One region of the Acerihabitans sp. genome, then DNA from elsewhere that is predicted to be linked to it. Evidence: predicted binding sites of a transcription regulator. Region 1 holds the regulator's gene; each other region holds the start of a gene.

Region 1 (10,088 bases):
CGCGCGATTATTGGGTTATGCTGGCGGCAAGCAGTTTATTAGCCGCCTTTTGCCTGGGAAAGCGCCGCAGGATCAACTCTATCATGGGCGCTCTGTTATTATGTGGTTTTGCCGCCTATGTTACGGTGTTGTTTACTTAGCCCGCGAACACAGCGGGCGCATCAGGATAACGTTATGTCACATTTGTCGTTAGCGCCGGATTTTGATTTTCCGGCCGCAGGTAAACAGGTGCTCGCCGCCGAGCGGGAAGGTTTGGCGCAGCTTGATCAATATATCAACGATGATTTCCGCCGCGCGTGCGAAAAAATATTTTATTGCGGCGGCAAAGTCGTGGTGATGGGCATGGGCAAATCCGGCCATATCTGCCGCAAGATGGCGGCGACGTTCGCCAGCACCGGCACGCCGTCCTTTTTTGTGCATCCCGGCGAGGCCAGCCACGGCGATTTGGGCATGGTATCGGCCCAGGATATCGTCATCGCCTTGTCCAACTCCGGTGAATCCAATGAAATCCTGGCGCTCATCCCGGTGCTCAAGCGCCTGCGCATCCCGCTTATCTGCATGACCGGCAATCCGGCCAGCGCCATGGGCAAAGCGGCGGATATCCATATCTGCGTCCACGTGCCCCTGGAAGCCTGCCCCTTGGGCCTGGCCCCCACCACCAGCACCACCGCCGCCCTGGTGATGGGCGACGCGCTGGCGGTGGCGCTGCTGCAGGCGCGCGGCTTTACCCCGGAAGACTTCGCCCTTTCCCACCCCGGCGGCGCGCTGGGGCGTAAGCTATTGCTGCGGGTGACCGATATCATGCACAGCGGCGACGAATTGCCCGTGACGCCCAGGAACGCCTCTTTGCGCGACGCGTTGCTGGAAATCACGCGCAAAAACCTCGGCATGACGGTTATCTGCGACGATAAGCTGAATATCGAGGGCATTTTTACCGACGGCGATTTACGCCGGGTGTTCGATATGGGCGTGGATTTAAACCAGGCGCGCATCGCCGACCTGATGACCGCCGGCGGCATTCGGGTGACGCCCAATACCCTGGCGGTCGATGCCCTGAACCTGATGCAGTCGCGCCACATCACCTCGGTGCTGGTGGCCGACCAGAACCGGCTGATGGGCGTGGTGCATATGCATGATATGCTGCGAGCCGGCGTTATTTAACAAGGAAACCCGCCATGCAAGACACCACCCTTATTGCGACCTGCTACGGCCCGGTCGATCAGCGGATACTGCAGTGCGCCCGGGACATCCGGCTGCTGGTGTGCGACGTGGACGGCGTCCTGTCGGACGGTCTTGTCTACCAGGGCAATCAGGGCGAGGAGCTCAAGGCGTTTAACGTGCGCGACGGCTACGGCATCCGATGCTTACTGACATCGGGCATCGAGGTCGCTATTATTACCGGCCGGTCCGCCAAACTGGTGGAGGATCGCGCGCGCACCCTGGGGATTACCCATCTCTACCAGGGCCGGTCGGATAAGCTTTTGGCCTTTGAGGATCTATTGGTTAAACTATCTTTAACAGCGGACCAGGTCGCGTATATCGGCGATGATCTTATCGATTGGCCGGTGATGGCGCGGGTCGGACTCAGCGTCGCGGTGGCCGACGCGCATCCCCTGCTGCTGCCCAAGGCCGATTATGTGACGCATATTGCCGGCGGTCGCGGCGCGGTACGTGAAATCTGCGATTTAATTCTGCTGGCGCAAGGGAAGCTTGATGATGCCAAAGGGCAGTCGGTATGAGTAAAACAAAATGGTGGGTCACCATACTGCTGGTCTTGGTGGCCTTGGTGTTAATCGGCCTGAATCTGACCGATAAAGACGGCGGACAGAGCGCGGTGGCGCCCGATGCCGGCGAACCCACCTACCAGAGCGAGCATACCATTACCCTGGTATACAATCCGGTGGGCGCCATGAACTATCGGCTGATCTCCGAGCACGTCGAGCACTTCGCCGTCGAGCAGATTACCTGGTTTACCCAGCCGGTGGCGACGATGTACGATGAAAATAAAGTCGCCACCTGGACAGTCCGGTCCGATCGGGCCAAGCTGACCAATGATAAAATGCTTTATTTATACGGCCATGTCCAGGTTGATAGTCTGACCGAAACCTCGCAGCTGCAGCGCATCCGAACCGATAACGCTGTGGTGAATCTTGTTACGCAGGATGTTTCCTCCGACGACGAGGTGACGCTATATGGCATCGGATTTAATTCTAAAGGCATGAAAATGCGCGGAAATCTGCGGAACAAAACTGCCGAGCTGATTGAAAAGGTTAAGACCTCTTATGAAATCCAAAACCCAAAATAAAATCTATACCGTTTTTGCGGCCGGCGCGTTGCTGCTGGCAAGCGCCAACGCCCTGGCGATGACCGGCGATACCGACCAGCCGATCAATATTGATTCCGAGCAGCAGGCGGTCGATATGCAGACCAATGTCGTCACCCTGACCGGAACGGTGGTGGTTAAGCAAGGGTCCATCGACATCCGTGCGGATAAGGTCGTTATCACCCGCCCGAACGGCGAACAGGGCAAGGAAGTGGTCGAGGGCTACGGCAATCCGGTGACGTTTTTCCAGATGCAGGACAACGGCAAGCCGGTGAAGGGCCATGCGCAAAAGGTCCGCTATGAGCTGGCCAACGATTTTGTGGTGCTGACCGGCGATGCGTATCTTGAACAGCTCGACAGCAACGTCAAGGGCGACCGCATTACCTACCTGGTGAAAAAACAGCAGATGGAAGCCTTTAGCGATAAGGGTAAACGGGTCACCACCGTACTGGTGCCGTCACAGCTGCAGGATAAAACCCCGGCCGGCGCGGCGCCTAAAGCGACCGCGGCGCCCAAATCCGGCACTAAATAAGAGTATTGAACCCATGGCAACATTAATCGCAGAAAACCTGGCTAAAGCTTATAAGGGCCGCCATGTGGTGGAAGACGTCAGCCTTAAGGTCAGCTCGGGGGAAATCGTCGGGTTGCTGGGGCCGAACGGAGCCGGCAAGACCACCACCTTTTACATGGTGGTCGGCATTATCCAGCGCGACGCCGGGCGTATTATCATTGACGACGACGATATCAGCCTGCTGCCGCTGCACACCCGCGCCCGGCGCGGCATCGGCTACCTGCCGCAGGAGGCGTCCATATTCCGCCGCCTGAGCGTGTTCGACAACCTGATGGCGGTATTGCAGATCAGAAACGATCTGACCGCCGCGCAGCGCGAAGACCGCGCCAACGCCCTGATGGAAGAATTCCATATCGCCCATCTGCGCGATAATCTTGGCCAATCCTTATCCGGCGGCGAGCGCAGGCGAGTCGAAATTGCCCGCGCCCTGGCGGCGAACCCTAAATTTATTTTGCTCGATGAGCCTTTCGCCGGCGTGGACCCGATTTCCGTTATCGATATCAAGAAAATTATCGAGCATTTGCGCGATAGCGGACTCGGCGTGCTGATTACCGATCATAATGTGCGCGAAACATTGGACGTCTGCGAACGCGCTTATATCGTAAGCCAGGGGAAACTCATCGCCCATGGCACACCCGCCGAAATCCTGCAGGACGAGCAGGTGAAGCGTGTTTATCTGGGCGAAGAGTTCCGCCTCTGATAAGGTGTCCTGAAGTGAAAGCCCCAAGAGGTTAATTGACGCATTATATGAAGCAAGGTTTGCAACTCAGGTTTAGTCAGCAGCTAGCCATGACTCCGCAGTTACAGCAGGCAATCCGCCTGCTGCAATTGTCTACGCTTGAACTTCAGCAGGAAATCCAGACCGCGCTGGAAAGCAATCCCTTACTTGAGCAAACCGATGTCCATGAAGAAATAGATTCACACGACCTGCCCGACAGCGAATCCCTTGACACCCGCGAGGCGATGGAACAGAAGGACATGCCGGAAGAACTGCCGCTGGACGCCACCTGGGACGAAATGTATTCGGCCGGCACCCCTTCGGGCACCGGCACCGACTACCGCGATGAAGAACTGCCGATTTACCAGGGTGAAACCATCCAGACCCTGCAGGATTACCTGATGTGGCAGGTGGAGCTGACGCCGTTTTCCGATACCGATACCGCCATAGCCACCTCCATTGTCGACGCGGTGGATGAAACCGGTTACCTGACGGTGCCGCTGGAGGATATCCTGGAATGCATCGGCGACGACAGCGTTACCATGGATGAAGTGGAAGCGGTGCTCAAACGCGTACAGCGCTTCGATCCGGTGGGCGTGGCGGCGCGCGACCTGCGGGATTGCCTGCTGATCCAGCTGTCGCAGCTGTCCAGGGACTTCCCCTACATTAACGAAGCCCGGCTTATCGTCAGCGACTATCTCGATCTGCTGGCCAGCCATGATTTCCGTAGCCTGCTGCGCTCTACCCGGCTGAAGGAAGAGGTGCTGAAATCCGCCATGGCGCTGATTCAATCGCTCGATCCGAGGCCCGGTCAATCGATCAATACCACCGAATCGCAATATGTGATCCCAGACGTCCTGGTGCGCAAAGTGCATAACCGCTGGACGGTGGAACTGAATACCGACAGCATTCCCAATCTTAAAATCAACCAGCAATACGCGGCGCTCGGCAATACCACCCGCAATGACTCGGACGGACAGTTTATCCGCAGCCACTTGCAGGAGGCGCGCTGGTTGATCAAAAGCCTTGAAAGCCGTAATGACACCCTGCTAAAGGTGACCCGCTGCATCGTTGAACAGCAGAAGGCCTTTTTTGACCAGGGCGAGGAGTATATGCGGCCCATGGTGCTGGCGGATATCGCCCAGGCCGTGGAGATGCATGAATCGACGATTTCCCGCGTAACGACACAAAAATATCTGCACAGCCCGCGCGGCATTTTTGAACTGAAATATTTTTTCTCCAGCCACGTCAATACCGAGGGGGGAGGCGAAGCGTCTTCCACGGCCATACGCGCGCTGGTGAGAAAATTAATCGCCGCGGAAAACCCGGCAAAGCCGCTCAGCGATAGCAAGCTGACCACCCTGCTTTCCGATCAGGGCATTATGGTGGCGCGGCGAACCGTGGCAAAATACCGAGAGTCTTTGTCCATCCCGCCGTCAAACCAGCGTAAGCAAATGGTTTGACCTCTACAGAGAAGGAAGACACTATGCAGCTGAATATTACCGGACAGCGCGTTGAAATCACCGATGCTTTGCGCGATTTCGTTACCACGAAATTTTCCAAGCTGGAACAGTACTTCGACCGGATCAATCAGGTATATATTGTTCTGAAGATCGAAAAAGTCCAGCAGATTGCCGAAGCGACGATCCATGTCAACGGCGGTGAGCTGCACGCGACGTCAGAGGCGGACGATATGTATGCCGCCGTCGATTTGCTGATCGACAAGCTGACGCGCCAGTTGAACAAGCACAAAGAAAAACTGAAACAGTACTGAATTCACTGTAGCCTACATCGCTACCTAACCTCACATCGGCTCGTTATCCGTACGATAACGGGCCGATGAGTCTTAAAGGTGAAACCGCGCCTTAAGTGAAATGAAATGACTAACGATACAGCTTTGCAAATAAACACGGTGTTGAGCCTTGAGTGCACCCGCGGCTCCATCCACTGCCAGAGCAAAAAGCGCGCGCTGGAAATTATCAGCGAGCTGGCGGCCAAGCAGCTCAACCTGGCGCCGCAGCTGGTGTTCGAGGCCGTCTTGACCCGTGAACGCATGGGCAGTACCGGTATCGGCAACGGTATCGCCATTCCGCACGGCAAGCTGGAAGAAGACACGCTGCGCGCGGTCGGGGTATTTATCCGCCTTGAGCAGCCGATTGCCTTTGACGCCATTGACAATCAACCGGTGGATTTGCTGTTTGCCTTATTGGTGCCGGCCGAGCAGTGTAAAACCCATCTGCATACCCTGGCCCTGGTGGCCAAGCGCCTGGCCGATAAAACGGTCTGCCGTCGCCTGCGCGCCGCGCAAAGCGATGAAGAACTCTATGCCATAATGACGGAAACGGAAGCCGGGTCTTAACGCGCCGGGTCGGATTGCCTGCCCGGCGCTGTACCGACCAGCGGGGTTGAATTGGCGTATAGCTGAAAGCGTCGCCAATGGGTCAATAAAAATACCAGAGGGGAGTCGTCATGGTGCTGATGATTGTCAGCGGTCGATCCGGTTCAGGGAAATCAGTTGCGCTGCGCGCGCTGGAAGATATGGGGTTTTATTGCGTCGATAACCTGCCGGTGGTGCTGCTGCCGCAGTTGGCCAATACGCTGGCCGACCGGAATATCTCAGCCGCGGTGAGCATCGATGTGCGCAACATGCCCGAGACGCCCGAGATCTTCGAGCACGCCATGAACAACCTGCCGCAAAGCTTTTCGCCGCAGCTGTTGTTCCTTGACGCGGAACGCAGCACCCTGATACGGCGTTACAGCGATACCCGGCGCCTGCATCCGTTATCCAGCAAAAACCTGTCGCTGGAAAGCGCCATTGACGAAGAGAACGAACTGCTGGAACCGCTGCGCTCCCGCGCGGATTTAATTATCGACACCTCGGAGATGTCGGTGCATGAACTGGCGGAAATGCTGCGCACCCGGCTGCTGGGCAAGCGCGAGCGCGAACTGACCATGGTGTTCGAGTCCTTCGGCTACAAACATGGCCTGCCCATCGACGCCGATTATGTCTTTGACGTGCGCTTCCTGCCCAACCCGCACTGGGACCCCAAGCTGCGACCGATGACCGGGCTGGATAAACCGGTTGCGGCCTTCCTCGACCGGCATACCGAAGTGCATAATTTTATCTATCAAACGCGCAGTTACCTGGAGTTATGGTTGCCGATGCTGGAAACCAATAACCGCAGCTACCTGACCGTGGCCATCGGCTGCACCGGCGGCAAGCACCGCTCGGTCTATGTGGCCGAACAGTTGGCGGACTATTTCCGTTCGCGCGGTAAAAACGTCCAGTCCCGGCACCGCACCCTGGAAAAGCGTAAACCATGACGGTCAAACAAACGGTGGAAATCAAGAATCGTCTGGGCATGCACGCCCGGCCGGCAATGAAGCTGTTCGATCTGGTGCAAAGCTTTGACGCGGAGGTGTTGCTGCGCAACGATAGCGGCACCGAGGCGGAAGCCAGCAGCGTCATCGCCCTGCTGATGCTGGACTCCGCCAAAGGCCGTTTAATCGAGGTGGAAGCCAGCGGCCCGGATGAAGTTCAGGCGCTGGCGGCGGTTATCGAGCTGTTTAACGCCGGTTTTGACGAAGACTGATCAGGCGCGGCTCAGGCTATCGGTGGCCACCGCCTTGAAGCCGGCAAAGTCCCGGCTGTCGCGCAGCCTGGGCATCGAGCGTTCGCGCACGAAGGTGACGAACAGCTCATAGATCGCCATCGCCTCTTCATAATCGGTCTTATTGATCGCCAGCAGAAAAATCACGTAGGCGGTTTCATTCTCGCCCCAGGCTATGCCCTGCGGCGCCAGGATGGTGTAAATTACCGTCTGTTTGGCCAGTAATCCCAGTGAGTGCGGCAATGCGATGCCCTCGGCCAGCAGGGTGCTGACGATAGCCTCGCGCTCCACCACCGATGGGTAAAAATCCTTATCCACCACCCCTTCCCGTTTTAACTGGCCGCACACCTGTTTAAACAGCGCCTGTTGGCTCAGCGGCCGATCGACAATCATAAAATGCCGCTCGGAAAAAAACTTTTCCAGCATATAGGAGCGGGTGCGGTCCACCAGCACCAGTTTGCCGAGCTGTTCAAGCTGGTAATCGCTGGGAAACGGCGCCAGCACCATGACCGGCTTGTTTTTTTCGCCGATCCGGGCGGTGGAAATAACAAAATCCTCCTCAAGCGCCGGCAGTTTTTCATATTCCCGCAATGAAATCACCTGCGTCACGGCAATCTGCGGATATTTGCGCTTGAGCATCGCCTGGATCATGCGCACCGTCGAGTTGCCGCTGTCGCAGACCAGAAGCGCCTGGGGATGGCGCTGGTAGCCGATATTATAGTGCCGCTCCAGGCCGACGCCGATATGCAGGACCAGGAAGCCGATTTCGTTTTCACTGATCACATAAGGGGTATATTTGCCCCAGCTGGTTACCGCCGCAAGCGTAACGTCATACGCCATGGGATAGTGCTGTTTGATATTGGCCAGCAGCGGGTTGGGAATGGTGATTTGGTAGCGCACCCGGGTGATCATGGTCTTGATATGGGTCAGCAGGTCGGCGCGCAGCTGGCTGTCGTTTTGCAGGTCATAGTTATAGTGGCTATTGATATAGCTGAGGATATAGTCCACCAGCGTTTCGTCGTCATCGGCGTTAATGGCGGAGGGGTTGATTTCCTGTACCCGCCGGGCGGCGATATGAATGCGCAGATAATTTTCCTCCGCCGCCGAGAAACCCTTGCCGGTCAGGGGTTCGATCAGGCGCACCAACTGGGCGGACGCCGTTTTAATCCGCTCGTCCACCTCCTCCATCGGGAAGTCCGGCAGCGGATAACCTTCCCTGATACGCTTGACCGCCACCGCGCTGTACAGCGCCAGGTATTGCTCACCCTCGTCGGTGAGCTTGATGCCGCTGGCCAGCAGGCTTTGATGCCACGCCGGCGTCAGCCGGGGCAGGATATCGAACGGCAGCGCGCCGCTGGCCAGCAGATAGCCGTCATGCTCGTCAAGCGACAGTGAATACATCAGATCGGTCAGGCACACCCGGACCGACGACTCCTTGCCGAACAGCTTCATGCCGTGGCGCGGTTTGGTCTCAATGGTCAGATCGTAGCGGGACAGACGTTCACGCACCTCGGCCATATCGCTTTGCAGCGTGCCGCGGCTGACATACCATTCGTCGGCCACATCCTCCATCTTAAAGGCATAGGCCGAGCTTAAAAAGCGCACCATCAGCGCCGGAATACGCTCGGCGCTGGAGCGGGGCGTGTGGTTTTGGCGCGGCGCCTGCCGGGAGAGCGCGGCAAACAGCGGCTCATCTTCGATTTTTAACTGATAGCCGCTGCCGCGGCTTAAGATAAACTGCGCGCCATGCCCGGCCAGAATGGCGTTCAGCGCCTGGATATCGGCCCGCACCGTCCGGGTCGATACCGAAAAACGCCTGGCCAGCTCTTCCTGCGGCAGCGATTCCGCCTGTAATGCGTCAAACATATTGGCCAATCGCTGGTTAGGAAATCTTACCATGACCTATACAACCTGCTTTTTTACCAGCGCCAGCAGCGTCGCCACGTCCTGCGGGCGGGTATTGCCGGTGGTTTTATCAATGATCGAGCTGTAGATATGCGGGATGATGCGTTTAACCCCGGCATCCAGCGCTATCTGCAGGATCTGGGCGAAATTGTCCAGATCGATGCCGCCGGTCGGCTCAAGATAAAAATCATAACGCGCGCAGGCCGCCGCCACCGCCCGGTATTCATCCAGGTGATCCAGCCCGCCCATGGGGAAAAACTTAATCGAGCTGCCGCCCATATCCTTTAGCAGGGCAATGGCCGTTTCGATAGGGACGATACCGTCGGGCGCCTTGGCGCTGAGCGGGCCGGTGGATATTTTCACCAGCCCCGGCCGCCCGCTGGGCGATACCAGGCCGTTGACCAGGGTATCGGCCTGGCCGAGCAGCGCGCGGCTCGCGCCGACGCCGGTAAACACCTGGTTGACGTGCTGTGGTTGCAGAACGCCGGCAAGGGCGCTGACCATCGCCGACTGGTTTGGATCGCCCGCGCCCAGGCCGACCGACAGCGCGTTATCAATCAGCGCGGCGTAGGCGCGCATATCCTCGATGGCCGTCGGCACGTCGGGATAGTTTTTCGACAATACGCCGACCAGCACATGACCTTCGGCCGCTTGGTATATAGCGCGGGCGTTCTCTTTGGAACCGGCCAGAACGTTCAGGCAAACCCGGTCGCGGTAATAATTGGGGGTTAAATTCATCAACGGGATCCTTTTCCTATTTCACTGATGCGTGAACAAATAATATCAAGCTGGGCCGGGGTCACGCTGCGCACATCCACCTCGATAATGCCCGCGTTCGCCTTATAGCCGCGAAAATAAATCGCCGGGTCGCCCTTTTTTAGCGCCGAGACGATATCCGCCGTGGCGACGCCCACCACCTGCTCGTCAAAATGGATCTCGGTCCGGGCGATGTCGCGTCCC
Region 2 (10,088 bases), on a different contig from region 1:
TACGCCGGGTAGCGGCGTCCATCACAATGCCGTCCTGCTGGCGTTCAAGCGTTATGGCGCGGATATGGGGCAGGGAGGTACGCTGGGTATCCTTGACATACTGCAACAGGCAGCCCGCGGCTCGCAGCGCGGCGCTGGCGCGCTCGATGCCGAACCCGTTCAGGTCCCGCGTGCCGAACTGCAGGTTAAGCTGCTGGCGGGCGGTATCCAGCTCAAACTCCCAAATCGGCCTGCGGCGCAGTCCACGGCGGTGCTCGATAAGCCCCATATCCTGCAAGGTTTCGGGGAACAGCAGCTCCGCGGGGTTGGTGCGCTGCAGCTCGGCGGCCATGGCCTCGCGGTCGGCGGGTTCGCACACCAGAAAACGTCCTGAACTGATGTCCAGCGTGGCGTAACCGAACCCGGACTCCTCCTGCCATATCGCCGCCAGCAGATTATCCTGACGCTCATTCAACAGCGCTTCGTCGCTCAGGGTTCCCGGCGTAACGATACGCACCACCCGCCGCTCCACCGGTCCTTTGGTGGTGGCCGGATCGCCTATTTGCTCGCAAATGGCCACCGACTCGCCCAACTGAACCAGCTTGGCCAGATAGGTCTCCACCGCATGATAAGGCACTCCGGCCATGGGGATCGGCTCACCGGCGGACTGCCCGCGCCGGGTCAGCGAGATATCCATCAACTGCGACGCGCGCTTGGCGTCGTCAAAGAACAGTTCGTAGAAATCGCCCATCCGATAGAACAGCAAGATGTCCGGATGCTGCGCCTTCAGGCGCAGGTACTGCTGCATCATGGGGGTATGGAAATCCAGATTTACAGTGTTTGTCATAGCCTTAGTGTTTTTGATCCATTGAATAGGAATTTAATTGTGATTTTCATTGTTCTCGTTCGCCATCACAAGGTCTCGCTAAAAATCACCCGGTCCCGCGTGCGGCAACCGGTCGGCGCATAGACGGTGATGCAGGGTAGGGCACCCGCTATACTAGCTCAGTGCGTGACCGGCTGTCACAGGTAAAAACGCGGCGTTTGCCGTAAAACCACGCGCGCGCGCGCGTCGGACCGCGCGCCAAACGGCGGCGATGCCGGGCCATGCGCCGGGCGCGCGGGTGCGTCAGGACGGCGTTTTTTCACCGTGCCGGGCGACGATATTATCCCGCAATCTGATGATTTCCCGATTGAGCCGCTGTAGCTGGGCAAGCTCCATATCGGCGCTGCCAAACAACGTCTCGGACAGGCACGAAGATTCATTCTCCAGCCGCTGTCCTTTATCGGTGATCGAAATCATGACCTGCCGTTCGTCCTCGGGATTACGTACGCGCTCGATAAACCCCTCGGTTTCCAGCCGCTTGAGCAGCGGCGTCAACGTACTGGTTTCCAACGCCAGCGTGTCGCCGATGCTGCCGATCGATTGTTTGCCCTGCTCCCATAATACATTCAGCACCAGGTACTGCGGGTAGGTCACGCCCATGGCGTCCAGCAGCGGTTTGTAAAGCCGCTTGATGGCGATGGAGGTAGAGTAAATGGCATAGCAAAGCTGCTCCGCCAAAAGGGGACGATGTACCACGGCATGCTCCTTAAGCAAGGGTCTGAACAGCATCATAACATCGTTAATATATTATTAGCTATCGCGATAACAAATAGCTTGACATCCTAGTGGGCACTGCTATTGTTATTGCCATATTATTTATCGAGATAATTATTATCAGGATAAGTAATATGTCCATTAACTCGAAACGAGGAAATATTTATGCTGCAGAAAACACTGACACGCATTGCCGCCGGGCTGGCCTTGGCATTCGCCGTCCAGGGCGCCGCGATGGCGGGCCCGATTAAAAATATTGTCTTGGTGCATGGGGCGTTTGCCGACGGTTCCGGCTGGCAAGAGGTGACCCGCATCCTCGATAAAGCGGGTTACCATGTGGCCATTGTCCAGGAACCGCAGACCTCTCTGGCCGACGACGTCGCGGCAACCCGTCGCATCCTCGGGCAGCAACAGGGAAAATCTCTGCTGGTCGGACACAGCTATGGCGGCTTTATTATCAGCGAAGCCGGGCAGGATCCCTCGGTCGCCGGCCTGGTTTACATTGCCGCGTTACAACCGGAAAAAGGTGAGACCCTCGCCGGTCTGTCAGCTAAAAATCCTCCGGCCACGAAAGGCATCGCTGAAACCGCCGATCATTTCCTCTATCTGAAACCCGAGCTTTATCACGCCGATTTCGCCGCCGACCTGCCCGCGACACAGGCCAGCTTTATGGCGCGTTCCCAGGTGATGCCCGCCGCCGCCATTTTTAACACGCAGGCATCGGAACCGGCCTGGAAAACCAAACCAAGCTGGGCGCTGGTCGCAACCCAAGATCGGGCCATCAATCCGGATCTGGAACGGTTTATGGCCAAACGCGCGCAAAGCCAGGTTGTCGAAGTCAAGGCCAGCCATGCGGTCTTCGCCTCGCAGCCGCGCCAGGTCGCCGAGCTGATTGAGAAAGCCGCTCAAAGCCTGTCGGAATAACCCGGTCCGGTAACGCAACGGCAACGCTAAGCCATTTTCCCGGCTGGAACGGCGAAAATGGCTTGGACTCCCACAAGGGTAGCCTAACGCTATACCGAATGTCTTTTGCCCTCCCGCGCTGTTCTTTGACCCTGTGAAAAGGGTAAAATCCCAGGGTTAAGCTATCGAGGCCGAAAAATCATGCTTTCGTCACGCTATTGCGGCGGCTGAATAATATTATGATCCGGGTTGTTTCCCATCAAATCAAGGAGTCAAGGTGTCACAATTACCCAGTTGTCCCCAGTGTGGTTCCGGTTTTACCTGGCAGAACGCAGAGCAGTTCAATTGCCCCGAATGCGGCCATGAATGGTCGGTAGTTGAGGTATCGGCCGCCCCAGGCGAGGAGTTGATGGTCAAGGATGCCAACGGCAACCTGCTGACGGATGGCGACGCGGTTACCGTCATAAAGGATTTAAAGGTGAAGGGCAGTTCCTTGACGCTGAAAATCGGCACGAAAGTGAAAAGTATCCGTCTGGTGGCAGGGGATCATAATATTGACTGCAAAATTGACGGCTTCGGCCCGATGAAACTGAAATCGGAATTTGTGAAGAAAAGCTGACGGGCAAACGTAATTCTGAATGGACGGCGCATGGAAACGGCATGGTTGCCCTGGGATACCCTGAACCATCATCAGCGGCGCGTGATGCTGGCGGCATGCAAAACGACTTGCCAGGGACGGGGCGACCAGAAGCGGATACTGTTTGACCTTTACACAAAATGGCCTGGAAATAACGTCTAAAATTTCCATGAATTAACACTGGGCTATTTATAATGTGAATCATCTATTTTGTTACTTGTTTATATTTATGGCTTAATATTTTCCCACCAAGGTAAATATATTTTTTCCGCTTGATAATATCTTATTCAATGACAAACATTAAATCCCCCGCCATGATACGCATCCCCGGTTGGAAGTCGCGTTTATTCACGACTTAAGGATTTTTTTCAACAGAAAAGACATGCGGAATAAAATTTTATGCCTCCTATATATTCTATAAATTCAGCTAACTATGTTTCTTTACCTGTAGTCGATGATGCTGATGCGGACATGGCTGAGCACGCATTGGCCGACCACACCCCTTCATCTCGGGTAATCGGTGAACCTCTCTTTTTACCTCAAGCGTCCACCAACCGAGACGCCGCCGTCAAATCATTGATAACAATTACGGAAAGTTTGTGCCGTGGCCTGGATAGATCAGTCGGCGATTTATTGGCGACCCTCAGGGATAAGGAATTACCCGAAACGGAAAAGATGCTGGCCACCCTGAATAATATGCTCGAGCAGGGCGCGGAAATTCCGTTTTCCACCTCCCCGGGCACGCCGGAACATCAGTTGGCGCTGCATCTTCGTCAGGAACTGCGTGACAACCCCGCCGGGACATTTTATGAGCGTGGCCGCCGGATGATTGATTTTATCGGCGCGGTCATGCGCAATGATTTTACCGTTATCTCCGACGGCGCGCCGCGTCGCATCGCAAATGTCATCAGCGTGGCGACACGCACCGGCACTATCGTGGCGTTTTCCACCCTGCTGCGGCAGATGGTTGGCTTTGCCCTGGAAAATAATTTCCGCCTGCTGGGCGCGACGGCGTCCTTACCGCCGCGCCTTATGGCGGGCGTTTTTTCCATGTTGCTGGGACCGGGACTGAATCTGGCCGGCGGGATACGCGATGAAATGAACGGCACCGCGACCAACGTCTCACGCGCTTCCCGCATTTCCATGGGAATGATAAGCGCCGGCGCGCTGGTGGTGATGGCCAGCCACAAACCTGATTATATCTTCGGAACGCTGATGGGATCTATTGGGGTCCAGACGCTCACCTATACCCTGATGCGGGATCTGCTTCAGCTGTTTTTCCCTTTGCACGATAATGGCGGTATAAACGTGGGCGGACTTGTCAGCTGCAGCCTGTTTTACGGTGTGGCGCAAGTGGCGCTTGGCGTCGCCATGGCTGAATTCGCGCCGCATTCCGGCGCTGGTTATGCCATTGATGAAGCCGCTCGGATTGGAAAACATATGGCGGCCTGGGCTTCCGCCGCCGGTGCCGCCGCCATGGTTATCCAGCCGAACATTATCCATGACCTCCTGCGCAGCGCTTTTAATGCCCTTGCCGAGGCCTTTGACGAGCTGCAACGCCCGACGCTGATGAACTGGTTCTCGACGTCGCATGACGGCCTGCGGCCTCATAACCGGACCAAGGCGCCGCGTTCCGGGCGTGAAAAGCCGCCGGCGCGGCGGGAGGGGGTGCGCATAGGGTTACGCCGTCCGCGTATCGGCAACGGATACTGGCCAACCGCCGATCAGGCCGCGGAACAATTTCTCACCACTAACGCCATGCGTACCTCCAACTTTACCGCAGCGGTAGGTGTTTCCCTGACGGCGGCCTCGGTACTGGGCACGACGCGCTTATCCCATTTCGATCAAATGATGGTGATAAATCACCTGGTCGCCGCGGTATTGGTGGTGGGCTATCCGCCCTTTGTCGGGGCGCATGTGAAGCAAGACGCGGCGCCTGCGCCGGGCCATCAATGAAAAACGCTAATGTTTATTTAACCAGAGCCGCTTGTTTGCTGATTCACGGATAAAGTCGAACTTACTCTGGTTGGTCGAGGATATGCGCTTTCTTTCTGAGGAAAGGAAGCGTATCGCCAGCTGAAATATGGCGGAAAATCTGAAGTGGACTGAACCGATTACTGTTTTATTGCCTGACGGCATGGTCAAGAAATAGGCAACTGGCGACGCCTGCAACCACATTCCGCATTAAGGCATAAAATCACTGATGTAACAGATTGATATTGAATGATTTAATTTAAGTTAATTGTTTAGCCATTTGATTAAATTTTTTCATCATTTTTTTTATGGCAAAGTTTGAATGCTCCGTTTATGGTTATCTGGAAAGCCGAGAAAAAATGAGGCGGGATGGGTTGTTCATGTTTTTATGGTCTTCACCAACACGTCATAATATGTTACGCAGAACGGGAGGTATTATCCTCCATGTAAACATTTTGTCACACGGGTCTGTGTCGCCGGGTAAAATAAGCGCTTGAAAGGTGATTGGGATTTAATTTTAGCCTATATTAGGCGCTACAAAGTTACCGTGACGGGGAAAAAGGACTCAAAAACGCATCGTTTTTCGCATCAAATGTGATGCCCAATTGGCAAAATAGGCATTTGACATGCAAGCGGTAATTATATTACAACCTATAAATATTATTGATTAATCACCAATAAATAATCATCAGCCGTGGCTATTTTATTAACAAATTACCGGGGTGTGAATGGACGGATCATTAATTTTTTGTAAAGATGCAATTTTGCGATTTCGTTCAGACTATGATGCTTTGACGGCTATCCCATTGTTGTCCCTGCAAACGTGCCTGGAGGAGGACGATCCGCTTTTTTTGTTAAAATATTTTCGCCATCCTGTTATTATCGAGGAAGACACCACCTTAGCGCATATATTCCTGGCCATTGAACCCTGGGCGACAATGCTAGGTGTCTATCTCGACATCGATGTCATGGCATATATTGATGAACTCAGGAAACCCTCACAGGCGGAATCGGTATTTGACTGGATTGGCATCCAAAAAGTGATCTCGATCCATCGCGCCTATCAACACCAGGACATTAAACCCGGTGAGGATTTTACCGCCTATTTAAATCGTAAACGCGTTCCAACAAGGCGTTTTGATATTGAAGCCGACTATACCGCCAATGGTTATAAAATAAATGATAAAGAACATTATAGTATCAGCGGCGATATCCATACCATCAAAAACGTGCCGGTGGTGGTGAGTAACAGACAGGTGATGGCTAGCTATGGCTATGAAAAGGATAATCTCCTGAACAGGAAGTATCCCGGGGTGGTGGTGAACAATAAGATCAGATATATCCAGGGCGAGATTGATTTTACTTTTTATGAAGCCATGGAAGCGATTTTCAACGATGGGTTATTTTATTACTCTCCACAGGCTGCGAATGACAATATGGCGATGATAAAAAAGATGGCTGAAATGCTCGAAAGCAATGAAGTCTCAAACGCCGCGGATGACACTCATGAAAACTCGGATAATACTGATAATATCTCCCATAATAAAAAAATGACCATCAGCATCACCGAGGAGGCGCTGGATCCCATGGTTGATCATATTGAAGCGGAAAAGGTATATTGGCGTTACATAAAATCACTGTGCGATTCCAATAGCGAACTGCCCATCAGAATCGGACATATCGAGGAAGCTTCGCTGCCGGAATATCGTTTTTCCAATTTTATCATGGAGGATATCTAAAAAATGCCTGCCGGCAGGCTTGGTGTCGCCAGGCTTTAATTCAAAAGAGGATGACGCCGGTCAAGGCGTCACCAATGATTATTCGTAGCGCCGGAAATAAATTTCCAGCCGGAATTGCAATTTGCTGAGCACAGTACTGAACATCAGGTAGATAAACGCTGCCTCGATATACAGTATCAGGGGTTCATAGGTTACGGATACGATACGCTGCGCCGCCAGGAACATTTCCGGTACGGTTATTACCGCCGCCAGCGAAGTGTCCTTGATGAGTGAAATAAATGAATTGGCCAGAGGCGGCAGCGAGACAAATACCGATTGCGGTAAAATAACCCGGCGCATGGCCTGGTTGCTGCTCATGCCGATGGCATAAGCGGCTTCCCACTGCACCTTAGGCACCGACAGGATCGCTCCGCGGATAATTTCCGAGCTATAGGCCCCGACGCTCAAGATAAAGCCTATCAGCGCGGCTGGAAACGCATCAAGCGTAATACCCGCGCTGGGCAACCCATAAAATATCAGGAACAGCTGCACCAACAGCGGGGTGCCGCGAATCACCCAGACATAAAAATCGGCAATCCCTTTAAGCGGCTGCGGACCGTACAGACGGATCAGCGCCACCACAAAACCCACCGCCAGCCCGCCGATAAAGGAGAGGATCGCCAGCGGCAGGGTAAACATCACTCCGGCGGCGAACAACCGCCAGAAGGAGTCCAACATCAGTTGTAGCCAGGGCGGCATCCGCTAGAGCTCCTGTTCCGTAAAATAAATTATTTAGAGATGTCCTGACCGAAGTAACGAACGGCGATGGTCTTATAGGTGCCATCCGCTTTCACTTCATCCAGCGCGGTATTCAATGCTTTCACCAGGTCGGGTTGATTCTTGCGGATCAGAATGCCGGAAGGGGCGTTGGCGTCCTGGGTGGCGACGATTTTCAGCGGCGCGTCCGGTTTATGTTTTTTGAAATCAAGGAAGGATAAATTGTCATTTAGCGTCGCGGCCGCCCGGCGGCTCAGCACCAGGTCCAATGACTGGTTAAAACCATCGGTAGGCACCAGATCGGCACCGTACTTGGTCGCCACCTGGGAATAATTACTGGTCAGGCTTTGGGCGGCCTTTTGCCCTTTCAGGTCATCGAAACTCTTGATGGTGGTATTGTCGTCACGCACGATCAGCACCACTTTTGAATCGATATAGGGCTGGGAAAAATCATATTTCGCCTGGCGTTCCGGGGTAATGCCCACCTGGTTGATCACCGCGTCATAACGTTTGGCGTCCAGGCCGGCAATCAGGCCGTCCCATCGCCCTTCGATAAATTTCGCCTTGACGCCGAGCTTGGCGGCGACGGCCCGGCCGAGATCCACGTCAAATCCCACCAGCTTATCGCTGCCGTCATGGTAGGTATAAGGCGCATAGGTGCCTTCGGTGCCAAAGGTAATGGTGCCGGCGGCTTTAATTGCCGCGAGGCCGTCTTCCGCCTGTGCCTGTACCGCGGTGATAAGCAGGGAGCCGGCTAAAAGTGCTAAAGTCATTTTTTTCATCGTTATTCCTGAAGTGACAAAGTTAAGGGGCGCACGGCGCGCAGACCTGAAGATGTCGGAATGCTAATCCACTTTGGATTTTCCAATAAATGTTATTAAGTAATTAGAAAGTACTTAAAATTATAACAGATAGTTTAATAAGAACTTTAGTGCATCAATACAGTGGTTACAAGCGAAAAATGTGGCCTCTGTAACCCGGCCGGTTCGGGTTATACTGGAATGAGACGATAGCCCCGGCGGTGGACGTTTTCCCGTTTGACAGCCTTGTTAACAGGATGGGAGTATCATGAACGACAGCGATCTTTTAATGCTTAGCACCCGTATCGGCGCGGCGCTCGCCCGGACCGGCGGATTTATCACCTGCGCCGAGTCTTGCACCGGCGGCTGGGTGGCCAAGTCCCTTACCGACGTCGCCGGCAGTTCGGGCTGGTTCGAGCGCGGATTTGTCACCTACGGCAACCTGGCCAAATCCGAGATGCTGGGTGTCAAGCCCAGTACCCTGGAACAGCATGGCGCGGTCAGCGATCCGGTGGTGCTGGAAATGGCCCGCGGCGCGCTGGCGGCGGCGGCGGCGGATTACGCCGTCTCCATTAGCGGTATCGCGGGGCCGGACGGCGGGACGCTGGAAAAACCGGTCGGCACGGTCTGGTTCGGCTTTGCCGGCCGGCAGCGCGCGGCATTCTCGCAGCTGATGCATTTTGACGGGGATCGGGATGACGTGCGGCGCCAGGCGGTGCATTTCGCCCTAAAAACCGTATTAGACACATTTCTCTGAAAATGTGCTTGATACTGTATGATTGTACAGTATAATTGGCATCAGTATCGGCATAGATGTTTGGCGAAAAGAGGGTAGCGATGTCGCTCCCTGCTTGATAGGAGTTGAAATGGCTATTGATGAGAATAAACAAAAGGCGTTGGCAGCGGCATTAAGCCAGATTGAAAAACAGTTTGGCAAAGGCTCTATCATGCGCCTGGGTGAAGATCGTTCAATGGATGTTGAAACAATCTCCACAGGTTCTCTTTCCCTTGATATTGCACTGGGCGCCGGCGGTTTGCCCATGGGACGCATCGTTGAAATTTACGGGCCGGAGTCGTCGGGTAAAACCACCCTGACCCTGCAGGTGATCGCGTCCGCGCAGCGTCAAGGCAAAACCTGCGCGTTTATCGATGCCGAGCATGCCCTTGATCCCATCTACGCAAAAAAACTTGGCGTGGATATCGACAACCTGCTGTGTTCGCAGCCCGACACCGGCGAACAAGCCCTGGAAATCTGCGATGCATTGACGCGTTCCGGCGCGGTTGACGTTATCATCGTCGACTCCGTGGCGGCGCTGACCCCGAAAGCTGAAATCGAAGGGGAAATCGGCGATTCGCACATGGGACTGGCGGCACGTATGATGAGCCAGGCCATGCGTAAACTGGCGGGTAACCTTAAGAACGCCAATACCCTGCTCATCTTTATCAACCAGATCCGTATGAAGATTGGCGTCATGTTCGGTAACCCGGAAACCACCACCGGTGGCAACGCGCTGAAATTCTATGCCTCGGTACGTCTGGATATCCGCCGCATCGGCTCCGTCAAGGAAGGCGAAGTGGTGGTGGGCAGCGAAACGCGCGTCAAAGTGGTGAAGAATAAAGTCGCCGCGCCCTTCAAGCAGGCTGAATTCCAAATCCTGTATGGCGAGGGCATCAATATCCGCGGCGAACTGGTGGATCTG
Region 3 (10,088 bases), on a different contig from region 1:
ACGCCCAGGGCCAGCGACCCCAAATAAAAACCGGCGAAGCTGGCATCTTCCTTTAGTACCGTCAGCGAGGTTACCCAACCGGACAGCACGGCGACCAGTAATCCGGCGATAAAACCGCCGATGCCCATGGCCATCAATGACATCCCCGACAGCAGGTACCCAATGGCCACCCCGGGCAAAATCGCGTGTGATAACGCATCCCCCACCAGGCTCATCCTGCGTAACGACAGGAACACCCCCAGCGGAGTGGAACTGAGCGAAAGGGCCAAACAGGCCACCAGAGCGCGCCGCATAAAACCAAGCGATGTAAAGGGGTCGAATAATAAATGAAAGATCATGACGCCGCCTGATTAAAAGAACGGTCTTCGAACCAGAAAGGCCGCGGCGCATCAGCTTGCGCGAGTATTTTTTCGGTCGCCCCCCAGCACGGATGCCGGCCGGACAGCTGCAGGGTTTGTGGAAAACGGCGCCTCACCAGGGCGTCGTCATGCAGTACCGCGATAATGGTATGGCCGGCCTTATGAAGCTCCTCGATAACATCCATCAACAGGGCGCAGGTAGCGCTGTCAACTCCGCTAAAAGGCTCATCCAGCAATATCAGCGACGCCTGCTGCGCCAGCAGGCGGGCAAACAGCATGCGCTGAAACTGCCCGCCGGAAAGCACCTCAATCGGACACGTCGCCATTGATTCCAGCCCGACACGTTCAAGGGCATCCCAAATGCGCGCCGTGGCCATCTTATCGATACGCCGCAGCAATCCAATCGCCGGCCAACAGCCCATGGCGACCACATCGAATATTTGTAATGGGAACTGGCGGTCCAGCTCCGATTGCTGCGGCAGGTAGGCTACGCGGGGTTTTTGCCCGGTCGCGAACGACAGGCTTCCCCCGATAGCCGGCAACAGTCCGGCAAGGGTTTTCAGCAACGTCGACTTCCCTGTCCCATTGGCACCGATAACTGCGGTCAGGCTGCCGGGTTCGAATCTACCGTTCAGGACATCGATAATCGCCTGTCCATGGTAGCCGATACTTAATTCTTCTAGTATTATCATGGTAATAAGGATGCCCAAAAAATACCCATCCAGAGAATGCACAGCAGGATAAGACCATATCCTATGCGCCGTAACCCCGAAGCGCAGATAAGATTAGTAGGTGTGGCGAAATTGATTTTGCTGTTATCAGGTCGCATGAAAAGATAAATCCAAGGAAATGTTATACTATAACATACCATGCGCAATAGGTATTGCCAACCACACCCGGGTGTTTTCTGTTAAGGGTCTGCTCGGATTTGCCGGTTTTGCAACGTATTGTCATAATTTTATGGCAATAAAGGATGAGTATTGTGGCAAGAAATGGTAAAAATAATTATATTAGCTACCATGATGGCGGAAATGAGTGTTTACCCGCTGCGTGCTGTGTGCAAATAGCTGCTTTCTAACAACCGCTTTGACTGTTGGTACCTAAAGCTACCCGCAGGTCGTTCTCGTCTTGCAATTAGTGTTAATGAAATTGCAATAGGATTAGACAGTAAGATAATGTAAGCTGATAGTGCCAAACTGCATAAGATCTTCTATCTTTATATAGGGCACATGAACGACATGGATACGTGCTCCTGTCTTAATCCCATGTCAAAGATGGCGGTAATTTGTTTAGCGTTAGGAGGGCTGATATGGATGAGTATTCACCCAAACGACACGATATTGCGCAGTTAAAATACCTCTGCGGCAATTTGTACGACGAGGGCATTGCCAGTTTGGGCGACAGCTACCATGGGTGGGTTAATGATCCCGCATCGGCGATAAATTTACAGATGAATGAATTAATTGACCATATTGCCTCTTATGTGGTGATTTTCAAGCTCAAACACTATAATGAAAGCGATCTGGTCGATCATGTCGAAACCTTCCTTGACGATACCTTTACCCTATTTAGCAGCTACGGAATCAATAATCTGGATGTGCAACGATGGCGCAAAAGCCGTTCACGGCTATTCGGAACTTTCTCAGAGACTGAACTCTGTATTTCCTGAAATAGTAAATGATATTTTAACATACGACAGAACATAAAAGGCCAATATGAACAAGATCGATTATTTAATGCGGTTACGTAAATGCAGGACCCTGGAGACCCTGGAGCGGGTGATAGAAAAAAACAAATATGAACTGTCCGACGACGAACTGGAGATATTCAACTCAGCCGCCGACCATCGCCTCGCGGAACTTACCATGGACAAACTCTATGATAAAGTTCCGGTTTCAGTCTGGAAGTATGTTCGTTAACAGCCATTAAGTGATACTTAATATCAACACTAATAAAAATTCATCTACTTATAGGTGTATTCATCACTCCTTTTTACACCCGTCTATTCCGTGTTTTGCCGCAGATTATCGCGCTACCCCGTGCAAACATGCGTTACAAGTGTGCTGACGCGTCACCGGGGAAGTCTTGGGTTTGAAATAAACACGAATAAAAATGCCATAGCAGCTATCACGGTGTAATGCCGGATAGCCAGTGCATTATATTAACAGGCGCTATTACGCAAGGTATTCTGTTTTTTGATTACCTTGGGAATATAGGGGAGGATGTTATTTCACCAGTGGACGCCATAAACATCCGTATGGCCCGCACTCTCTGTTAATTAATAACCGCGTACGGCCGCAAGGGCGATGGGCTTGCGTCACCTAAAGTTCATGCCAGGAAACGGACGGGGGTCAAAGCAGAGCCTTTTGATTGGGTGGAGGCCCCGCCAGCAACATCCCGGCACACACGTCGCCTGCTACGGCTGCTTCCTTCCGGACCTGACCGAGTTCACAAGTTAGTGTTGCGGGAGCACCAACGGGGCCTCCATTGACGGCTCGTTTTTCCCGAGCGCGGGGCATTATCAATGATGCCCCTTCCAATTGCAAGCCGATACGAAACAAGCGCTGTTTTCTTGGGCAATCGCCAGCGGCGCGGCGGGTATACCGCGGTTTAAGTGCTTTTTCGGCCAGCCGGGTTATGCCACTATGTGGCCCTGGACTTAATACACATCCTATCTATGCAACCAGATGAATGAACCTATCGATACATTTCGTCAACGGGTATTCCAGATTGTCGACGCCATTCCCTGCGGCCGCATCGTCACCTATGGCGATGTGGCCCGGCTCGCGGGATCGCCGCGCGCCGCCCGGCAGGTGGGCGGCATACTCAGCCGGTTGCCCGCGGGCAGCAGGCTGCCATGGCATCGGGTGGTCAACCGTCATGGGGGGATATCCCTTCCCGGAGCAGGCTTCACGCGGCAGAAAACCGCCCTGGAAGCGGAAGGGGTGGAATTTGGACCCGGGGACGTAATCGAATTGTCGCGCTATCGCTGGGTATGGTGACGCACGTCCGATGACGTAAAAAAACGCCCTTTACGCAAGGGCGTCTGATTCGATAGCCAGCAGGCGTTACAACTGATTTGGCGCGGGAACGCTGCTTGACGGCGCCACTTGGGTGGGAGACGTCAGCGGCACGGTAGAGGCCGCCGCGGGCCGCGTCGGCATGGCGACGGCTTCCACCGGCACCAGCGTCAGATCCTGTTTGGTGCCGCCATTGTTGATAACCGACTTCACCTGTTCGGTAATAAACATCAGCCGTCCGTCGACGGTTATCGCCGCGCTCAGCAGGATGCGCGCATTGGGCTGGATTTGCGCCGGATTGAACGGCAGCACGAAGCTGAACGGCGCCTGTTTTCCTTCGGTGCGTACCACACGTTGCGCAATAACGGTTGACGGCGTATCGCTTATCGAGGCATCGGACAGCGTTACGGTCAACACCGCGTCCGGAGGCAATGCGATACGTTGCCTGATCCATACGGTACCCGATACGCTGGGTTGCCTTAAGGCCTCCGCTTGCTCAGCGGTACCCGGGGTTTTGAACGCCGGGGTAGCCACATGATGACCTTTATCAGCGCACCCCGCCAACGTGACCGCCAGCGCGGCGCCGGCTACAACTTGCCAGAGTTTCATATTTAACATCTCCTTCTTATTATTAGCTCATCATTTCACCGGTACTGAGTGACGGTGAAGTCGTGGTGGCTGAACCACCTAAGAATTTAATCATGGCACAGGATCCTGATATTTTCCTGTCGGTTGCATTCGCGCAAGCCGCATTTGCGCTTATGCTCTTTGCAAGCAGGTCGTCATTTCCGGCATAGTAGCCGGCGAACCCTTTGCTACAGGAGCGTATATATGACCCGCAAACTTGATCTTCTGCTAAACCTGATAAAACTCGAAACGAGGGAAGAAGGTCTCTTTCGCGGTCAAAGCGAGGATTTGGGCCTGACCCGGGTTTTCGGCGGCCAGGTGGTGGCCCAGGCATTATATGCCGCGCGGCAAACGGTGCCGCGCGCGCGGCACGTCCATTCCTTTCACAGCTATTTTTTACGTCCCGGCGATGTCGGCCAGCCCATTGATTACCACGTGTCCGTGCTGCGCGACGGCAACAGTTTCAGCGCCCGCCATGTCAGCGCCATCCAGCGGGGCCAGCCGATATTCTATCTTACCTCGTCGTTTCAGGCGCAAGAGGCGGGGTTTGAACACCAAAGCGCCATGCCCGAGGTGCCGGGCCCCGAGGGGTTGCCCTCGGAGCGGGAAATCGCGCTGACGCTGGCAGGCCAGCTACCCGAGCCGCTGCGGCGCAAACTTATCGGTGAGAAACCCATTGAAATGCGCCCGGTCGTTTTCCATAATCCCTTCAAAGGCGCCGTGGAAAAACCGGTGCGCCATGTTTGGCTGCGGGCCGCCGGCCGTCTGCCCGACGACAGGGAATGCCATCAGTTCCTGCTGGCCTACGCCTCCGATTTCAACTTCCTGCCGACGGCGCTCCAGCCGCATGGCGTGGGATTTTTCGAGCCAGGCATGCAAATCGCCACCATCGATCATTCCATGTGGTTCCATCGGTCTTTCCGCTTCGACGATTGGCTGCTATACGCCATTGAAAGCCCCTCCGCGTCCGGAGCAAGAGGTTTTGTGCGCGGGCAGATTTTCCGCCGCGACGGTGTGCTGGTCGCCTCGACGGCGCAGGAAGGGGTCATGCGCCACCACGCCGCGTGACTTCGGCGGCGGGCCCGGCGAAACGCGGCGTGGTGCGTAAATCGTAAATGCAGACAGGGGCGATCAATCGCCCCTGTCTGTTTTCCTTGGTGCCGGCTTATCGTGTCCCGGCGGCGGGATAATTATTCGTTATAAGCATTTTCGCCATGGCTGTTGACATCCAGGCCTTCGCGTTCCTGTTCTTCGGAGACACGCAGACCCACCACCATATCGGCGACCTTGAAGCCGATAAAGGCCACGACGCCGGACCAGACCAGACAAACGATCACGCTGAACAGCTGAACCCAGAGCTGATGCCCCATGGTAACGCCCTGTGCGTAACCCACGCCGCCGAGTGAGGCGGAAGTGAAGACGCCGGTCAGCAGACAGCCTACGATACCGCATACGCCATGCACGCCGAATACGTCGCACACATCGTCCACCCGCAGCCATTTCTTCAGGGCAACCACACCCCACAGTCCGGCCACGCCGCCCACCAGGCCAATCACCAACGCGCCACCGACGCCGACGGTACCGGCGGCGGGAGTGATGGCGACCAGACCGGCGATACAACCTGAACAGGCACCCAGTAAAGAGGGTTTGCCGCGCAGCATCCACTCGACGAACACCCACGACAGGATAGCGCCGGCGGTAGCCATGACGGTGTTGAGGAAAGCCAGTGCCGCGATTTCATTAGCGGCGCTGGCGGAACCGGCGTTAAAGCCAAACCAGCCCACATACAGGATCGCGGTACCGGTAAAGACCATCGGCAGGTTATGCGGTTTAAACGCTTCCTTGCCGAAGCCTGAACGTTTACCCAGCATATAGGCGCCAACCAAACCGGCGCTGGCCGCGTTGATATGCACCACAGTACCGCCGGCGAAGTCCAGAGCGCCCTGCGCCGCCAGATAACCGCCCGCCCACACCATATGCGCCATCGGCAGATAGGAGAACGTCAGCCATATCACCACAAAAATCAAAACCGCGGAGAAACGGATACGTTCCGCCAGCGCGCCGACGATAAGTCCGACTGTGATACAGGCAAACGAGCATTGAAACGCGACGTGGATCAGTTGATAGAATGTGCCCGTCAGCGCGGTCAGCTCAATATTCTTCAGCATGGTCCAGCCGAAGCCGCCGAAGAAGGGGTTACCCTCGCTAAAGGCCAGGGAATAGCCGTAAATCAGCCACAGCACGCACACCATGGCAAAGGTGACCGCAACCTGGGTCAACATGGACAGCACGTTTTTGGCGCGCAGCAGGCCGCCGTAAAACAGCGCAATCCCCGGTAAGGTCATAAACAGCACCAATGCGGTGCTTATCATCATAAAAGCGTTGTCGGCCTTGTCAGCAACAGGCGTTGCGGCCATGGCCCATGTCGGCAACAGTGCCACTGCGCCCAGGCCGGTCAATGAGACAAGTTTCTTCATTTTCATCCATCCCTATCCACAAAATTCGCGCTGGTGTCGTTAAAGTGCTGCTTCGTCGGTTTCACCGGTACGAATCCGGATAACCCGTTGTAACTCAGCAACAAAAATCTTTCCGTCGCCGATTTTACCGGTATACGCCGCTTTACTGATGACATCGATAACTTCATCAAGCTGATCGTCGGCAATGGCGATATCAATTTTTACCTTGGGCAGGAAATTCACGCTGTATTCAGCCCCGCGATACAGTTCGGCATGGCCCTTTTGCCGTCCAAAGCCTTTGACCTCGGTGACCGTCAGCCCTTGGATGCCCACAGCAGAAAGTGCTTCACGCACATCTTCTAATTTAAATGGTTTAATCACCACGGTTACCAGCTTCATATGTTCCCCCTCAAGAATTTGGATCCGAACTTGCAATCGCTACGCCTGAGTAAAGCAAAGCATGTGCCACAAATGTTTTGAAATAGAAATTTACCGTTCGTCGCCCGCCAATACAGCAAACGCCGCCCAGCGCGTCATACGGGCGCCGGCGGCGCGCAGAAAAACACCGGCGGCGCGCACCATGACGGTGCGCGCCGCCAGATAACGGTGCAGAGGGGGGACATATCGCTATCGGGATGCTCAATCCCGGTGCGCGTTGCGGTTAACCGCTTACCGGCAACGGCGCAGACCAGGGTGAACACCCCTGAGCCGACGTTGGCCGCCGCGCCGGGTATCGTCAGCCGTGGCGCGCGCCGGCGACCATCACATCGGCGGCAAGCGCCTTGCCGGCCTGCTGGAGTTGGTACATCTGGAAATAGCGGCCCTGTTGTTTTAACAACCCTTCGTGCGATCCCCGTTCCACCGCTTCGCCCCGGTGGAGTACCAGTATTTCATCAGCCTCGACGATGGTCGACAATCGGTGCGCGATAACCACCAGGGTCGTCTGCTGGCGGATGGCCGCCAGCGCGAGCGAAATCGCCTGCTCGGTGCCGGAATCGATATTGGCCGTGGCTTCGTCGAGGATCAGGATTTCCGGCGTCAGCACCAGGACCCGTGCCATGGCCAACAGCTGTTTTTGCCCGACGGAAAGGGTATTGCCCTGTTCGCCAAGCTCGGCATGGATGCCGCCCGGCATGGCCCTGACCAGCGCCGCCAGCTGCACCTGCTCCAGGGCGCGCCACGCTCTGGATTCGGAGATATCGCGCCCCAGGGTAATATTGAGGAATACCGTGTCCGCCATGACCACCGGATCCTGCTGGACGATGGCGACCCCTTGTCTGAGCACCCGATGCGTCAGGCTGGCGATTGGCCGGCCATCGAGCAGTAATCCGCCCTGGCTGAGGGGATAATAGCCCATGATTAAATTGGCCAGCGTGCTTTTACCGCTGCCGGTATGCCCCACCAGCGCGATAAAGCGCCGCGACGGCACCGTGAGCGAAATATGCCGTATTACCGGCGTGCCGGCGCGATAGGAAAAGCTGAGATCGCGAATATCGATACGTCCGCTTTTCAACGGCCGGTCGTCGTCGCCGTACCGCTGCCGGTCGCCATCCATCAGTTCGAAGATGCGTTCGCCCGCCACCACCGCCTGCTGCAGCATGGATTGCTGGGTGGTGAGCTCAATCAACGGTTCATTCAGCCGGCCGAGATAATTGATAAAGGCATACAGTACCCCGACCCCGACGCTGCCCTCCGGACTGAAGCCGAACAGCATCAGCAAACCGCACAATACCAGCGCCGACAGCAGGCTAAGCAGTGGGCGCAGTAAAAAGCCCTCCAGGCGCAGGGTTTGCATGCGCGCCAGGTAATGGGCGTGGCTGGCATCCGCCAGCCGTTGACCAAAACGCCCCTGCTGGCGGAACTGCTGGATGACGCTCATGCCGCTTATCGCTTCATTAAAGCCGTTGTTGATATCCGCCAGGTAGGCGCGCAGGCGACGCACGATAGGCGTACTGAAGTGCTGGTATATCATCATCACTATCGCCACCACCGGGAAAATCACCATCGAAATGGCGGCCATGCGCCAGTCCAGCATAAACATCGCGATAAGCATCGCGCCCACCAGCGCGATGCAGCGCAGCACCGTCGCCATCACCGTGACGTAGAGATCCTTCACCACCTCGGTGTCGTTGGTCACACGCGAGATAAGCTGGCCTACCGGCTGGGTATCAAAGGTGCTCAATGGCTGGCGCAGCGCGGCGTCCATCACCTCGGTGCGCAGTTGCTGCACCACGTCGAGCGCCGTTTGGTTGAACAGCAGCGCCTGGTAATAGCGCAGGGAGGCGGACACCATTTGCAAGGCGATATATCCCAGCGCCAGTCCGGTCACCAGCAGCGGCGGAAAGATTTTCATCGGCACGACGCGATCGATAAAAAAGCTGATGAGCACCGGACCGGCGACTTCCGCGCCGGCCGCCAGCCACAGCATAATCACCGCCAGCGTCAATGGCTTGCGGTGAGGCCGGCTATAGGCCAGCAGTCGTTTCAGGGTTGGCCACAGGGTCTGCCATTTACGCATCGGCCGCCTCCTGTCCGTCCGGATCGGCGCTGAGCGCCGCCTCCAGTTGCTGGTAACGGAACATATCGCGATACCACCCCTCGTCCTGCAACAACTGCTGATGCCCGCCCCGCTGGGCAAGGGTGCCGTGGCGCAGCACCACGATTTCATCGGCCGCGCTCAGCGCCGACAGCCGGTGGGCGGTGATAATCAGGGTGCGTCCCTCGCCCCACTGCCTGAGATTGCGCAAAATGGTATGTTCGGTTCGCCCGTCCACCGCGGACAGCGCATCGTCGAAAATCAGGATTTCCGCGTCCAGCAACAGGGCGCGGGCGATGGACAGACGCTGTTTTTGCCCCCCGGACAACATCACGCCCCGTTCGCCCACCTCGGTTTCATAGCCCTGCGGCAGCCGCAGGATATCCTCATGCACGCAGGCAAGCGTTGCCGCCCGCTCGATATGTTCACGGGTGGCGTCGGGCCGGCCGAGGGCGATATTGCGCGCCACGGTATCGGAAAACAGAAACGGCGTCTGGCTGACCACCGCCAGGCGGCCGTGCCACTGATCAAGGGACACGTCGGCCAGGCTCATGCCGTGGAAACGTATTTCGCCTTGGGTGACGTCGAAATGGCGCTGCAGCAGCGACAGCAAGGTGCTTTTACCGGCGCCGGTCGGCCCGCAGATCCCCAGCACCTTTCCCGGCGCCAGCCGCAAACGGATATGCTCAAGCGTCGGCTGAGGCGTGCGCGGATAGCTGAAACTCTCGACGTCAACCTCAAGCACGCCGCGCCCGGCGGGAAGACTGCCCTTGCCGTCCATCACCTGCGGGGCTTCGTCCAGGGTTTGGCGGATGCGGCTATAGGCGGCGCTGCCCCGCTCGACAATATTAAACATCCAGGCTAACGCCAGCATCGGCCAGATCATCAGGCCCAGATACATGATAAAGCTGGTTAACTGTCCAAGCGTCAGCTGGTTGTTCATCACCATCCAACTGCCGCCGCCGATGGCAAGCAAATTGGAAAAGCCGACGGTCAGGTAAATGGTCGGGTCGAAACGCGCGTCGATGCGCGCCACCCGCATATTTTTCGCGCCTGCGTCGGCCGCCACCTGTACAAAGCGGTCCGACTG

The links. The regulator sigma-54, encoded in region 1, starts transcription at its own class of promoters, with help from an activator protein. The targets are predictions, from matches to a motif close to GTTGGCACANNTTTCGCTNT.
Region 2: the regulator sigma-54 is predicted to act here: its motif matches at 8,540-8,559, upstream of VGC33_RS19380 (amino acid ABC transporter substrate-binding protein).
Region 3: the regulator sigma-54 is predicted to act here: its motif matches at 6,913-6,932, upstream of glnK (P-II family nitrogen regulator).

What each region holds. Positions count from the first base shown of each region.
Region 1 is NZ_DASWOM010000134.1:12,247-22,334, forward strand. It holds gene VGC33_RS21765 (calcium/sodium antiporter) at 1-140, shown strand, start outside; gene kdsD (arabinose-5-phosphate isomerase KdsD) at 175-1,161, shown strand; gene kdsC (3-deoxy-manno-octulosonate-8-phosphatase KdsC) at 1,176-1,739, shown strand; gene lptC (LPS export ABC transporter periplasmic protein LptC) at 1,736-2,305, shown strand; gene lptA (lipopolysaccharide ABC transporter substrate-binding protein LptA) at 2,283-2,855, shown strand; gene lptB (LPS export ABC transporter ATP-binding protein) at 2,869-3,594, shown strand; gene rpoN (RNA polymerase factor sigma-54) at 3,642-5,075, shown strand; gene hpf (ribosome hibernation promoting factor) at 5,099-5,386, shown strand; gene ptsN (PTS IIA-like nitrogen regulatory protein PtsN) at 5,492-5,971, shown strand; gene rapZ (RNase adapter RapZ) at 6,082-6,936, shown strand; gene npr (PTS phosphocarrier protein NPr) at 6,933-7,205, shown strand; gene VGC33_RS21820 (BglG family transcription antiterminator) at 7,206-9,122, opposite strand; gene dagF (2-dehydro-3-deoxy-phosphogluconate aldolase) at 9,126-9,866, opposite strand; gene VGC33_RS21830 (DgaE family pyridoxal phosphate-dependent ammonia lyase) at 9,866-10,088, opposite strand, start outside.
Region 2 is NZ_DASWOM010000114.1:69,868-79,955, forward strand. It holds gene mutS (DNA mismatch repair protein MutS) at 1-826, opposite strand, end outside; gene VGC33_RS19350 (MarR family winged helix-turn-helix transcriptional regulator) at 1,109-1,561, opposite strand; gene VGC33_RS19355 (alpha/beta hydrolase) at 1,745-2,503, shown strand; gene VGC33_RS19360 (zinc ribbon domain-containing protein YjdM) at 2,760-3,101, shown strand; gene VGC33_RS19365 (hypothetical protein) at 3,753-5,075, shown strand; gene VGC33_RS19370 (hypothetical protein) at 5,822-6,832, shown strand; gene VGC33_RS19375 (amino acid ABC transporter permease) at 6,911-7,570, opposite strand; gene VGC33_RS19380 (amino acid ABC transporter substrate-binding protein) at 7,600-8,370, opposite strand; gene pncC (nicotinamide-nucleotide amidase) at 8,657-9,145, shown strand; gene recA (recombinase RecA) at 9,255-10,088, shown strand, end outside.
Region 3 is NZ_DASWOM010000138.1:1,431-11,518, forward strand. It holds gene VGC33_RS22265 (metal ABC transporter permease) at 1-338, opposite strand, end outside; gene VGC33_RS22270 (metal ABC transporter ATP-binding protein) at 335-1,051, opposite strand; gene tomB (Hha toxicity modulator TomB) at 1,669-2,028, shown strand; gene hha (HHA domain-containing protein) at 2,075-2,278, shown strand; RNA gene ffs (signal recognition particle sRNA small type) at 2,741-2,837, opposite strand; gene VGC33_RS22290 (MGMT family protein) at 3,047-3,361, shown strand; gene VGC33_RS22295 (YbaY family lipoprotein) at 3,428-3,988, opposite strand; gene tesB (acyl-CoA thioesterase II) at 4,211-5,074, shown strand; gene amtB (ammonium transporter AmtB) at 5,197-6,483, opposite strand; gene glnK (P-II family nitrogen regulator) at 6,523-6,861, opposite strand; gene VGC33_RS22315 (SmdB family multidrug efflux ABC transporter permease/ATP-binding protein) at 7,199-8,980, opposite strand; gene VGC33_RS22320 (SmdA family multidrug ABC transporter permease/ATP-binding protein) at 8,973-10,088, opposite strand, start outside.